DNA from 3 places in the Arthrobacter sp. NPDC080086 genome. Region 1 is predicted to be linked to each of the others. Evidence: riboswitches for the same ligand, from Rfam matches in the RefSeq annotation. Region 1 holds a riboswitch; each other region holds the start of a gene.
The links. A riboswitch is a leader RNA that binds a small molecule or an ion and turns the genes downstream of it on or off. The one in region 1 is predicted to bind S-adenosylmethionine.

Region 2: linked by a shared signal. The riboswitch ahead of AB0305_RS16705 (homoserine O-acetyltransferase) and the one ahead of AB0305_RS05290 (ATP-binding cassette domain-containing protein) in region 1 are both predicted to bind S-adenosylmethionine.
Region 3: linked by a shared signal. The riboswitch ahead of AB0305_RS11770 (DUF1737 domain-containing protein) and the one ahead of AB0305_RS05290 (ATP-binding cassette domain-containing protein) in region 1 are both predicted to bind S-adenosylmethionine.

The regions. Positions count from the first base shown of each region.
Region 1 is NZ_JBFBKP010000008.1:74,386-78,966, forward strand. Features, by position in the region: gene AB0305_RS05275 (aliphatic sulfonate ABC transporter substrate-binding protein) at 1-422, opposite strand, end outside; gene AB0305_RS05280 (ABC transporter ATP-binding protein) at 598-1,431, opposite strand; gene AB0305_RS05285 (CoA-binding protein) at 1,771-2,196, shown strand; SAM riboswitch class I at 2,272-2,361, shown strand; gene AB0305_RS05290 (ATP-binding cassette domain-containing protein) at 2,501-3,313, shown strand; gene AB0305_RS05295 (methionine ABC transporter permease) at 3,306-3,971, shown strand; gene AB0305_RS05300 (NtaA/DmoA family FMN-dependent monooxygenase) at 4,008-4,581, shown strand, end outside.
Region 2 is NZ_JBFBKP010000056.1:20,364-24,944, forward strand. Features, by position in the region: gene AB0305_RS16695 (VOC family protein) at 1-272, opposite strand, end outside; SAM riboswitch class IV at 465-581, shown strand; gene AB0305_RS16700 (bifunctional o-acetylhomoserine/o-acetylserine sulfhydrylase) at 667-1,983, shown strand; SAM riboswitch class IV at 2,167-2,282, shown strand; gene AB0305_RS16705 (homoserine O-acetyltransferase) at 2,296-3,444, shown strand; gene AB0305_RS16710 (MFS transporter) at 3,636-4,581, shown strand, end outside.
Region 3 is NZ_JBFBKP010000029.1:23,193-27,773, forward strand. Features, by position in the region: gene AB0305_RS11755 (glycosyltransferase family 2 protein) at 1-255, opposite strand, end outside; gene AB0305_RS11760 (ATP-grasp domain-containing protein) at 242-1,186, opposite strand; gene AB0305_RS11765 (PIG-L deacetylase family protein) at 1,183-2,088, opposite strand; SAM riboswitch class IV at 2,555-2,667, shown strand; gene AB0305_RS11770 (DUF1737 domain-containing protein) at 2,771-3,013, shown strand; gene AB0305_RS11775 (rhodanese-like domain-containing protein) at 3,010-3,417, shown strand; gene AB0305_RS11780 (O-succinylhomoserine sulfhydrylase) at 3,414-4,581, shown strand, end outside.

The sequences.
Region 1 (4,581 bases):
CCGGGCTTGGTGACCAGGGCGGCCCATTCGGGCTGGGAGAAGATGTCGATGGTCTTGATCGGGGAGCCGTTGGCCTTGGCCAGGAGCGCGGCCGAACCGGCGGTGGAGCCGACGTCCACCGCGCCGGAACGGAGTGCCTCGTTGGCCTTGTTGGAGCCGGCCGACTGGACCCACTTGACGGTGACGCCCTGGTCCTTAAGGGCGGCCTCCAGCCAGCCCTTCTTCTTGATCACTAGGCTCAGCGGGTTGTAGGTGGCGAAGTCGATGGTCAGCGTGCCGCCGCCGTTGCCGCCGGCGGCCGCGGCGGCTGCGGGCTGGCTGCCGGAGCCTTCCCCGGCGACGCACCCGGTGAGGGCCAGGGCCGCGGAGGCGGCGACGGCGGTGAGGACGAAACGGCGGGACGTGGTGCGGGTGGGAGCCATGGAAGTTCCTTTACGGGCGGTGCGAGCGATGCGAAAGAGACAGGAGAGTGATGCGGGTGGCCGCCGGCGCGGGGAGCGGGCGGCTCGCCGGTCCGGTGCTGTGGTACCGGCGGCGCTGCCTGCCGGGAGCGGACGGACCGTTCAGGCCGTGACCGGGGCGGCGGGGGCGGGGCCGTTAGTGGCCGTCGACGCCGAGGCTGGCCAGGAGCGAGGTGCGCATTCGGGCCAGTTCGGCCGAGGCGCGGTCCCGTGGCCGTCCGCCGGGGACGGCGAGGGTGCGCACGATCGTGGCGCCGGCCGGGGACGATTCGGTGTCCTCCCGGCCGAGGACGATGATGCGGTCCGCCAGTTGCAGGGCCTCGTCGACGTCGTGCGTCACCAGCAGCACCGTGGTGGGTTCGGCGCGGTGGACCTCCAGGAGCAGGTCCTGCATCTTGATCCGGGTCAGTGCGTCGAGGGCGCCGAAGGGCTCGTCGAGGAGCAGCACGCCGGGGTTCCGGGCCAGGGCACGGGCCAGCGACGCGCGCTGGGCCATGCCGCCGGAGACCTCCCGGGGGCGGTGTTTGGCGAAGTCCTGCAGTCCCACGAGTTCCAACAGGCGGGCCACTTTGGCCTTGCCGTCGCGGGCGCTGACGCCGGCGGGCAGGCCGATGGCGATGTTCGCCTGGAGGGTATGCCAGGGCAGCAGCCGCGGCTCCTGGAACGCGAAGGCGCAGCGGTCGTCGACGCCGCGGACCGGTTCGCCGTCTATGGCGACGCTGCCGGAGGTGGCGGCGTCGAGTCCGGCGGCGGCCCGGAGCAGGGTGGACTTGCCGCAGCCGGAGGCGCCCAGGATGGCGAGCACCTCGCCGGGGACAACGTCGAAGCTGACATCCCGGAGGACGGTGTGCGCGGCGGGGCCGGTCCCGAAGGCGCGGCCCAGGCCGCGGAAGGACACCGGGAGGGCGGGGGTGCCGGAGCCGGGCCGGGCGTCGGCCCGGGGCTGGGACGGGTGCAGGACAGCAGTCATAGGGTTACTCCATCGGTCCTGGCAGTAGCACCCTACGGAAGCAGCCTTTGGCCCGGGTAGTCAGTCCGGACCCTTCCCTCGGCGTGCGTCCTCGTTATCGGCGGGCTCCGGGGTGGAGGTCCGTCGACCAGGGTTGCTGCGGCGTCATCGATCCAGGTCTCTCGGCCGCTCGGGATGGTCACTGTCTACTAAAACCGAACGGCGGATTTTCGCCAAATGGGCGCGTAATATTCGGAAACCTGCGGACGTGAGGTGTCTGGCCCGATTAGAAATTCGGCACAGTGCCCGGGGTGGGATTCCCTACTGCGGGGCCGCTGCCGGCGGACGTAGGCTGGCCGCATGAGCCACGTGAACGATCCCGCCGTCGTCGAACGCCTCCTGCGCACCAAGGGCCGGTGGGCCATCGTGGGCCTGAGCACCAACCAATGGCGTGCTGCCTACGACACGTCGCTGTTCATCCGCGACCGCCTGGGCATGGACATCATCCCGGTCAACCTGCCCGGCGACGACGTGCACGGAGAGGCCGGCTACCGCTCGCTGGCGGAAATCCCGGCGGAGAAGCGGCCCATCGACGTCGTGGATTGCTTCGTGAACTCCGGACGCGTCGGCGACGTGGTGGACCAGGCGATTGCCGCCGGCGCCGGCGCCGTCTGGCTGCAGCTGGGCGTCATCGACGAGGCCGCGGCCGAACGCGCCAAGGCCGCCGGGCTGGACGTCGTCATGAACGCCTGCCCGGCCAGGGAAGCGCCGCTCCTGGGCCTTTAACCGGGACTGACGGGAGCTTTACGGCGTGTGACGCGCCGCTTTCACCTCGGCCGGGCGTGTGCCAGATTCGTGGGGTAACCATCCCGAGCGGCTGAGAGACCTGGCTCCGTGACGCCGCAGCAACCCCCTCGATGAGGACGGTGCTACCGCCAGGACCGATGGAGAACCACTGTTCCACGGACCCGAGAGGCCGCGCTTTGCGCTGCCCCGGCGCCGGGGGATGAGGCTTTCCTCGGGCGAGCCCCGGAGGAATCATGAACACCACAACGACGGCAGCGCCGGCCCGGATCGCGGGCGGTCTGCTGTGATCGAGATCCAGAACGTCAGCACCTCGTTCCCGTCGAAGGACGGCCGGTTCACCGCCGTCGACGACGTCACCCTCACCGTGGAGCGCGGCCGGATCCAAGGCATCATCGGGTTCTCCGGCGCCGGCAAATCCACGCTGCTGCGCAACATCAACCTGCTCGAACGCCCCACTTCGGGCCGGGTCCTGGTCGACGGCGTGGACCTGACCGCCCTAAGCGAGCCGGAACTGCGCAGCAGCCGGCACGGAATCGGCATGATCTTCCAGCACTTCAACCTGCTCAACAACCTCACCGCGCAGGAGAACGTGGAGCTCTCACTGAAGTTCGCCGGGGTGGGGAAGGCCGAACGCCGGCGCCGGGCGGCCGACGCCCTGGCCATCGTGGACCTCGCGGACAAGGCCGCCAGCTACCCCGCGAAGCTCTCCGGCGGCCAGAAGCAGCGGGTGGCCATCGCCCGGGCGCTGGCCACGGAGCCGAAGGTCCTGCTCTGCGACGAACCGACGTCGGCCGTGGACCCCCGGACCACCGCCTCCGTGCTGCAGTACCTCGCTGACGTCAACGCCGAATTCGGCATCACGATCGTGGTGGTCACGCACGAAATGAACGTCATCAAGGCCATCGCGGACAACGTCGCGGTCATGGAGGACGGCCGGATCGTCGAGCAATTCGACCTGGCCGAGCTCGAACGCCCCGGCTTCCACCCCGCCACCTCGATCGGGCGGTACCTGGTCTCCGACGCCATCGAGCTGAACCGGCCCCACCGGGCAGCCGCCCCGGCCGGCCCCGCCCCGAAAGGCCTGATCCATGCTTGAGCGCATCCTCTCGGTCCTGCCCGAAATCGGCGCCGCCATGGGCCAGACCCTGGCCATGCTGCTGGTCGCGATCCCGCTGGCCGTCCTGATCGGCACGCCGCTGGGCGTCTGGCTCTACACGATCGGCCCCGGCGGGCTGCGGCACCGGCCCCGGCTCCACCGGGTCCTGGACGGCCTGGTCAACCTGGTCCGGTCCTTCCCGTTCCTGATCCTGCTGATCGCCATCATCCCGGTGACCCGCTTCATCGTGGGCACCACCATCGGCACGGCCGCGGTGATCGTCCCGCTGAGCATCAACGCCATCCCGTACTTCGCCCGCTTCGTGGAACAGAACCTCAGCCAACTCGGCAGCGGGGTGGTGGAGGCCGCCCGTTCGATGGGAGCCAGCCGGTCCCAGATCGTCCGGGACGTGCTGCTGGTGGAGGCCCGGCCGGGACTGGTCAGCTCCATCACCATCATGACCGTCAGCTTCATCTCCTACTCGGCAATGGCCGGGCTGGTGGGCGGCGGCGGGATCGGCGACTTCGCCATCCGCTACGGCTACTACCGCTACGAAACCCCGCTGATGATCACCGCGATCATCCTGATGATCCTGCTGGTCACCCTCGTCCAGTTCGGCGGCTCCCGCCTGGCCCGCCGCCTCGACAAGCGGCTCTGACCGCGGCCCCGGCACCCCACTTCGGAAAGCAGAACCATGACTTCACCAGCCAGCCCCCGCTTCGACGGACCCCGCCCCCGCCTGCTCCTCAGCGCGTTCGTCATGAACACCACCAGCCACATCATGGGCGGCCAATGGCGCCGCCCCGAGGCCCAGCAGCACCGCTTCAACGAACTGCAGCTCTGGACCGACCTGGCCCGGCAGCTGGAGGACGCGAAATTCGACGCGATCTTCTTCGCCGACGTCGTGGGCCTCTACGGCGACTACGACGGCGGCTGGGCCTCCCACCTGAGGAAGGGCCTGCAGGTTCCCTCCAACGACCCGCTGATCCTGCTTTCGGCCCTGGCCGCCGCCACCCGGGAGATCGGCTTGGCCGCCACCTCCTCCGTGATCCAGAGCCACCCCTTCCAGTTCGCCCGGCAGATGTCCACCCTGGACCACATCAGCAACGGCCGGGTGGGCTGGAACATCGTCACCAGCGTGCTGGAAAACTCGCACCGGAACTTCAACTCCACCGAGCTGACCAAACATGACGAGCGCTACGACTGGGCGGACGAATACGTCGAGGCGGCCTACAAGCTGTGGGAGGGCTCCTGGGCGGACGACGCCC
Region 2 (4,581 bases), on a different contig from region 1:
ACCTCAACGCACCAGCCCATCCAGCCGCCGCCGGCGGCGGAGCGGGCGCGGACCGCCTGGCCGAACGGTGCCTTGTCCGACGCCGGGTGGTCCAGGACCTCCACGACCTCCAGGTACTTGTGCCCGGCGAGGGGGATGATCATGTTGCGGGTGCCGAATCGGGGGTGCACGCCGCCCTTGACGGCCTCGACCCCGAGGGCCGTGGCGATACGGTCGGTGGTGGCCGCGAGGCCATCCTTTTCACAGGCGTAAGAGACGTGATCCATGCGCATGCCCTCATCTTGGCACTTTGTGATGGACCTCTCAGCTTAGGCTGTCCTAACCTCGCCGGCGCCGCCCGGAGGGTCCCCGTGCCGCCCGGCGCGGCCGGGGAAATCCGCCGGAGAAGCCGTCCCGGGGACCGGTTTCTTCATCTTTGTCACAAAGCTATCCGGACCGGTTTCCGGCTTCCTACACTGGGAGCAGGTCATGAGTGCCAGCGCCAAGCCCCGGCTCGCTGGCCGGCAACCCTCCTTGCGCGGTGGGGTGCCCCGGGTGAAGACCTGGCCCTCCGGCGACCGCCGGCGGGGCAAGCGCGGCGCCAGGGCCGTGACGATATTCCGGGACCTGCCAGCGGCGCAGGACCCGGGAGGCGGTGCCGTCCTGAGCCCAGTCACAGGAGACACCATGTCCAACGCCTGGTCCTTTGAAACCCGTCAGATTCACGCCGGCCAGCAGCCGGACGCCGCCACCGGCGCCCGTGCGCTGCCGATCTACCAGACGACGTCGTTCGTCTTCCCGAGCGCCGAGAGCGCCGCCAACCGGTTCGCCCTGGCCGAGCTCGCCCCCATCTACACCCGAATCGGCAACCCCACCCAGGACGCGGTCGAACAGCGCATCGCCAGCCTGGAGGGCGGCCTCGGCGCGCTGCTGCTCAGTTCCGGGCAGGCGGCGGAAACCTTCGCCATCCTCAACATCGCCGAGGCCGGGGACCACGTGGTGGCCAGCCCCAGCCTCTATGGCGGCACCTACAACCTGCTGGCCCACACTCTGAAGAAGTTCGGCATCTCCGTGACCTTCGTGGCGGACCCGGACAACCTGGACCAGTGGCGCGAGGCGGTGCAGCCGAACACCAAGCTGTTCTTCGGGGAGGTGGTCTCCAATCCGCGCCAGGACGTCCTGGACATCGAGGGAATCTCGGACGTGGCCCACCAGGCAGGGGTGCCGCTGATCGTGGACAACACCCTCGCCACCCCGTACCTGATCCGGCCGCTGGAGTGGGGCGCGGACATCGTGGTGCACTCGGCCACGAAGTACCTGGGCGGCCACGGCTCGGCGATCGCCGGTGTGATCGTGGACTCCGGGAAGTTCGACTTCGGCGCGGACCCGGAGCGGTACCCCGGCTTCAACACCCCCGACCCCAGCTACAACGGCCTGGTCTACGCCCGGGACCTGGGCGCGGACGGCGCACTGGGGGCCAACCTCTCCTACATCCTCAAGGCCCGGGTCCAGCTGCTGCGCGACCTCGGCTCCGCCGTCGCGCCCTTCAACGCCTTCCTGATCGCCCAGGGCATCGAGACGCTGAGCCTGCGGGTGGAGCGGCACGTCGCCAACGCCACCCGGGTGGCCGAATGGCTGGAGGGCCGGGAGGACGTCGAATCGGTCGCCTACGCGGGGCTGCCCTCGAGCCCCTGGTACGAGCGCGGCCGGAAGTACGGTCCCCGCGGTACGGGCGCCGTCGTCTCCTTCGTCATCGCCGGGGGAGTGGAGGCCGGCAAGCGCTTCGTCGATGCCCTGGAGCTGCACTCGCACGTGGCGAACATCGGCGACGTGCGCTCGCTGGTGATCCACCCGGCGTCGACCACGCACAGCCAGCTCAGCCCGGAGCAGCAGGCGGTGGCGGGCGTCCACCCGGGCCTGGTCCGGCTCTCGGTGGGCCTGGAGCACATCGACGACATCCTGGCGGACCTCGACGCCGGCTTCCGCGCCGCGAAGACCGGCTAGGTCCGGGACCCCTGCCGGATTTCCCCACCTTTGCGGGCCCGACGGCGGCCGGCGCGGCGTGTCCGCGGCGACCCGCCCGCCTTGGCCTTCAAAGGTGGGGAAACGGGGCGGCGGGGCGGGCGGCTGTCACATGGAAGTCACAATCTTCGCCACGACGCCGCCCTCTTTCGTAGACTCGGTGCAGGTCATGAGTGCCAGCGACAGCCCCGGCTTGCTGGCCGGCAACCCTCCTTTTGCGGCGGGGTGCCCCGGGTGAAGACCTGGCCTGCCGGTCAATTGACGGCAGGCAAGCGCGAAGTGAGGTCTTTTAACATGACGATTGCCGTCACCCGAACGGGTGTACCCGCCACCAGCCCCGCAGCAGGAAACGCCGCCGCCCCCGAAGGCACCGTGCGGTACCTGTCCGTCGGCGCCCTGGAACTCGAATCCGGCGCCGTCCTGCCGGACGTGGTGCTGGCCTACGAGACCTGGGGCACCCTGAACGCGGACGCCTCCAACGCCGTTCTGATCGAGCACGCCCTGACCGGGGACACCCACGTCACCCGCGGCGCCGGCGGGGAGCCTGGCTGGTGGGAACAGCTCGCCGGCCCCGGCGCGCCCGTGGACACGGACCGGTACTTCGTGGTGTCCATCAACATCCTCGGCGGCTGCTACGGCTCCACCGGCCCGTCCACGCCGGCGCCCGACGGCCGGCCCTGGGGATCCCGCTTCCCCCTCGTCACCCTGCGCGACAGCACCGCCGCCGAGGCCCGGCTGGCCGACGCGCTGGGCATCCACCGATGGCACGCCGTGCTCGGCGGCTCCCTCGGCGGCGCCCGGGCCCTGGAGTGGGCCGTCAGCTACCCGGAACGCGTGCGCCGCTGCGCCGTGATCGCCGTCGGCGCCTACAGCACCGCCGAACAGATCGCCTTCGCCCAGGCCCAGACCCTCGCGATCCGTCAGGACCCGCGCTTCAATGGCGGCGACTACTACGGCGGCCCCGAGCCGCATGAGGGCCTGGCGCTGGCCCGGCGGATCGCGCACATCACCTACCGCTCGGCCGCCGAACTGGAGGGCCGCTTCGGCCGGACCGGTCAGGACGGCGAGACACCGCTCGCGCCCGGGCCGCTGTCCGGCCGCGGCCGCTACCAGGTGGAGAGCTACCTGGACCACCAGGGCAATAAACTGGTGCAGCGCTTCGACGCCAACAGCTACATCGCGATCACCGAAGCGCTGATGAGCCACGACGTCGCCCGTGGCCGCGGAAACCTGCAGCAGGCGCTCGCCGGGGCTACCGCCGAGTTCTTCATCGCCGCCGTGGACTCGGACCGGCTGTACTTTCCCGAACAGTCCCGGGAGCTCGCGGCGGCCCTGCCGGGGGAGGTGCCCATGCACGTCATCTCGGCCCCGATCGGCCACGACGGGTTCCTGACCGAGATCGGCCAGCTCGGCGGCGTCCTCCGGGAGGCGTTCTTCGCCTGAGCATCAAGGCTTCTTCGCTGGCTCTTGCCGGGGACTGGTGTGCAATTTTGCAGATAGGCTCTGCGCGATTGGTCGTTGAGGCTGCGGCGGTGACACTCCATACTCGTGGAGAATGACCGCGTGTGGTCCAACTCACACGGAGTCAGCCCAGTAAGCCGCAGGGTGTCGATGGCGACACCGAAGGAGTTCTTATGAGCACGGAAAACGCCGCCGCGAGGCGCGCAGAGGAAACCGACGTCAAGGCGTCCGGCCTCAAGAAAGTCGTCGCCGCCTCCATGGCCGGCACGGTGGTGGAGTGGTACGAATTCTTCCTCTACGCCTCCGCCGCAACCCTGGTCTTCGGCAAGGCCTTCTTCCCCAATTCCCAGACCGAACTGGACGGCATCCTGGCCGCCTTCCTGACCTACGCGGTCGGCTTCGTCGCCCGCCCCATCGGCGGCATCGTCTTCGGCCACTTCGGTGACAAGTTCGGGCGCAAGCAGCTGCTGCAGCTGAGCATCATCCTGGTGGGTGTCTCCACCTTCCTGATGGGCTGCCTGCCCACCTTCGCCCAGATCGGCTACTGGGCTCCGGCCCTGCTGGTCTTCCTGCGCTTCGCCCAGGGCTTCGCCGTCGGCGGTGAGTGGGGCGGCGCCGTCCTGCTGGTGGCCGAGCACAGCCCCAGCAAGTCCCGCGGCTTCTGGGCCAGCTGGCCGCAGTCCGCCGTGCCGCTGGGTAACCTCTTCGCCACCGCGGTGCTGTTCATCCTCTCCTCGGTCCTGTCCTCCGCCGACTTCCTCGGCTGGGGTTGGCGTGTGGCCTTCTGGCTCTCCGCCGTGATCGTCCTGATCGGCTACTACATCCGCACCAAGGTCAACGATGCGCCGATCTTCCTCGAGGCCCGCAAGGAAGTCGAAGCCGGCCACAAGGGCTACGGCGTTGCCGAGGTCTTCCGCCGCTACCCCCGCGGCGTCTTCACCGCCATGGGCCTGCGCTTCGCGGAGAACATCCTCTACTACCTCGTGGTCACCTTCTCCATCACCTACCTGAAGACCGTGGTCCACGCCGACACCACCCGCATCCTCATGCTGCTGCTGATCGCCCACGCCATTCACTTCTCTGTGGTTCCGATGGTGGGCCGGCTGTCCGACCGCCTGG
Region 3 (4,581 bases), on a different contig from region 1:
GATGGAGCGGACGCAGTTCTCGATCACGGTGGCCTCGTTATAGGCCGGGACGATGATCGAGACGGTCGGCCACTCGTTCAGCAGGGTCCCCTGGCCGGTGCGGCGGCGGCGGGTCACCTGCACCTGGAACCAGAGGGCCAGGGGCAGGACCAGCAGCTTCAGGAGGCCGAAGACCAGCACCGGAATGCCGAGCACCACCAGCAGCAGCTGGGCGCCGGGCATCAGCCCGGCCAGGAGATTCTCATACCAGGGCATGGGCGAACGCTCCCCTCGTCTGCCGGAATGACGCCGGGTTGAAGGCCGGGAGGGAGAACGAGGCGAGGACGGCGTCGAGCAGTTCCGGCGCGCGCTGGCTGTTCGCCCCGAATCGGGCATTGATTTCGAGCACCACCGGGGTGCCGTCGGCCCGGCGCCGGACGTCGAGGTCCACCGGCCCGGTGAGGGACAGGGCACGGACGGCGTTCATCGCCAGGTTGCCGACGTCGTTCGCCTCCCCCGCCTCCACCCGGCGGGTACTAAGGGCGTTGCCGACCTCGCCCTGCGCGAGCGCGGTTTTCTCCACGACGACGGCGAACGGCGGTGTGGTGTTGTGCGCCGGGGTTCCGAAGACCATTGGCCCGTACTCGGTGCCTGGGATGAATTCCTGGACGATCAGGCCGCCGGGAAGTCCGGCCCAGTCGACGTCGGAGCCGCTCCGGACCACCGTCACGCCGCGGCCGCCCCGGGACACCCGGGGCTTGATGACGACGGGTCCGCCCAGGAGCTCGATGGCCTCCTCCGCGCAGCGGAAGTCCCGGGGAACCCCGAAGGCGGGAACCGGAACGCCGGCAGAATGCAGCTGCCAGGCGGTGTAGAGCTTGTCATCGGCGAGCGCGACGGCGCCGGTCGGCCCGATGATGACGCGGACGTCCGGGCCAAAGCCGGCCCGGAAGGCGGCCAGGCGGGGCAGTTCCTCACTGACCGTGGGGATCACGAGGTTGATGCCCTCGGCGCCGACCAGCCGGCGCAGCGCGGACACCAGCTCGGGATCCGTGGCCGCGGGTACCCGGACCACCGGCACCCCGGAGACTTCGGCCAGGTCGCGGATGTCCGTGCCGAGGACCGGGATGCCACGTTCGGTCAGTTGCGCGGCGAGGGCACGGCCGGCGGGGCCGCCGACGCCGGTGACCAGCACGCGCGGCTTCACAGCTTCTCCATTTCGGTGCTCAGCAGGCGGACGGGTTCATAGGCCTCGGCCACCCGGCGGCGGGCCTGGCCGCCGCGGAAGGAGGCGATGCCGCGGACCCGTTCGGGCGTCATGTACGGCTTGGCCAGCTGGTCGCTGTGCATCTTCACCGCCTGGACCTTGGCGTCGACGTAGTCGTCAATGTCCACGAAGACGCTGGGGTTGAATTCCCGCGTGGCCGAGGGGCTCTCGTAACAAAGGATCGAGTGGTGCTGCCGCGCGGCCCGCAGGGTGGCCTGGTGCACCGCCTGGTGGTCCTGGTGCTGGTCGTGGTTGGAGTGGGTGAGGATGATGTCCGGGTTGAAGCGCACGATCGCGTGCTCGATGGCGCCCACCATTTCCTGGCTGTGGCGGTGCAGCTCGGTGTCCGTGAAGTTGTGATGGATCATGCCGGTCAGGCCCATGAACGTGGCGCCGCGCTGGGCGTCCAGCGACCGCTCCAGGGCGTTGCCGCCGCGCTTGCCGTCGCTCATCACCAGCCCCTGCACCTCGTGGCCGGAGTCGACGAACTTGGCGAGCGTTCCGCCGCAGGCCAGCTCCAGGTCGTCCGGGTGGGCGCCGATGGCCAGCACCCGGCGGGGCTGCCGGGCCGGGCTTCCACCGGTGCGCAGGGCGGTCAGCGCGATGGCGAGGGCGGTGAGTCCGCCCAGGGTGGCGGTCAGGTCGGCGGTCTGCCAGAACTCGGAGGCGTCCAGGGCAAAGGCGGCGACGTTGGCCAGCAGCAGCACCGCGCCGGTGGCGAGGGAAATCCGGCGCAGAAGTTCGGGACGGCGCAGCCGGCGGTGGAACCAGGATTTCCCCACCGCCGCTGCGACCAGCAGCGCAATCAGCAAGACGATTATCAAGACGTAAATCGAGACCATGAATCTTTCCAGTTCTTCTTCGAGGTGCCGGCCGCCCCCAGTGCTGCGCCGGACAAAATGATGGATCTGCAACCCGCCCGGCAGAGGCTGCCGGGTTCTGGAGGGAAGGATTGCTTGTCAAAGAACCGGTCCGCGGTATCCCGGCGGAGACGTCAAAACCCATGCGCCAGCGGCACTGCGCATACGGCCGGAAGCGGCCGCGCAGCGGGTGCTGAAAAGGCGTATGCGGTATGTGGAGACCCAGCGGAGACCTTGGACTGCCACTTCAGTAAACGTGACGCCCCTATCGGAAAACCCGAGTAGGCAATACCCGAAAAGCATTCGGCCACCGCGGACGGAACTGGCTTTTTGTACTCGATCACGACGGGCGCGATACTCGGTCGGCCTACGGCGGACGGCCTCCCGTGACCGAACATGACGGGGCCGACGCGCGGGCGCGGGCCCCGGGGTGTTAGGTTTTTTGCAGAGTAATGAGAACCGGTGCCAAGCCCTGACTGGCCGGTCGGCAACCCTCCTTTTGCGGCGGGGTGCCTCAGGTGACTACTCGGCAATCGACCATTCGAGCTGCAAGCGTGAACGTAAGGAGTTTGTCGTGTCCGACGCGACCCCGCCCCCAGTCCCCGCCCCCGGAACCGGCACCCCGGCCAACCCTCCCGCGCAGGCCGCAGCGCCCGCGGAGCGGCTGGCCTACCGGCTGCTGACCGGCCCAGACGACCGCAGCTTCTGCGAGCGGATCTCGGCCGCCCTTGCCGAGGGGTATGTGCTGCACGGCAGCCCGGCCGCAACCTTCAATGGCACATCGGTGATCGTGGCGCAGGCACTGGTGCTGCCGGCCGCCGTCGCGGAGGCGGACGCCGCGGTGGCCCGCGCCGTCGACGGTCTGGAATCCGAAGGGCTGGAATCCGAAGGGCAGGCGGGGGCATGAGCTACGCCGGGGACCTGACCCCGCAGGCAACCTGGGAACGGCTGCAGTCCGGCGCGGTGCTGGTGGACGTCCGCACCCGGGCCGAGTGGGCCCAGATCGGCGTCCCGGTGACCGGCGGGGCGGCCGCGGAGCCGGTATTCATCGAGTGGACCCGGGCCGGCGGCGTGCCGAACGAGGACTTCCTGGACGAGCTCCGGCAGCGCGTCCCGGCCGACGCCGAACTGCTCTTCCTCTGCCGGTCCGGGGCCCGCTCCGTCGCGGCGGCAGGGGCTGCGACGGCGGCGGGATTCACCGTCTACAACGTGCTGGACGGCTTTGAGGGCCAGCCGGATGAGGCCGGCGTCCGCCGCGTCAACGGCTGGAAAAACGTGGGCCTGCCGACCGACGGGACCCGCACCGCATGAGTTTCAATCCCGAGGCCGCGGACTGGAACCCGGACACCCAGGCCGTCCGTGGCGGCCTGGACCGGACCGGCTTCCAGGAAACCACCGAGCCGATCTTCCTCAACTCCGGCTTCGTCTACGAATCCGCCGCCGCCGCGGAGCGGGCCTTCACCGGCGAGGACGAGCGGTTCGTCTACTCCCGCTACGGCAACCCCTCGGTGGCCACCTTCCAGGAGCGGCTCCGCCTGCTCGAGGGCACCGAGGCGTGCTTCGCGACGGCGTCGGGCATGTCCGCGGTGTTCACCGCTCTCGGCGCGCTGCTTGGGGCCGGTGACAGGGTGGTCGCCGCCCGGTCCCTGTTCGGATCCTGCTTCGTGATCCTGAACGAGATCCTGCCGCGCTGGGGCGTGGAGACCGTCTTCGTCGACGGCCCGGACCTCGACCAGTGGCGTGACGCGCTCTCGACGCCGGCCACCGCCGTGTTCTTCGAGTCGCCGTCGAACCCGATGCAGGAGATCGTGGACATCGCCGCCGTGAGCGGGCTGGCGCACGCCGCCGGCGCCACCGTGGTGGTGGACAACGTCTTCGCCACCCCGCTGCTGCAGCGCTGCACGGACTTCGGCGCGGACGTGGTGGTCTACTCCGGCACAAAGCACATCGACGGCCAGGGCCGGGTGCTGGGCGGCGCGATCCTGGGCAGCAAGGAGTTCATCGAGGGCCCGGTCCGGCAACTGATGCGCCACACCGGACCCGCGCTGTCCGCCTTCAACGCCTGGGTGCTGACCAAGGGCCTGGAAACCATGTCGTTGCGGGTCAACCACGCCTCCGCCTCGGCGCTGCGGCTGGCAGAGTGGCTCGAGGCGCAGCAGGCCGTGACTTGGGTGAAGTACCCGCTCCTGGCCTCCCACCCGCAGCACGAGCTGGCCGCCAAGCAAATGAAGTCCGGCGGGACCGTGCTGACCTTCGAACTGGCGTCCCCGGCCGGCCGGTCCGCCAAGGATGCCGCCTTCGGGCTGCTGGACGGGCTGCGGATCATCGACATCTCCAACAACCTGGGCGACTCGAAATCGCTGATCACGCACCCGGCCACCACCACGCACCGGGCCATGGGTCCGGAGGGGCGGGCCGCTATCGGGTTGAGCGACGGCGTGGTGCGTCTCTCCGTCGGACTGGAGGACGCGGAGG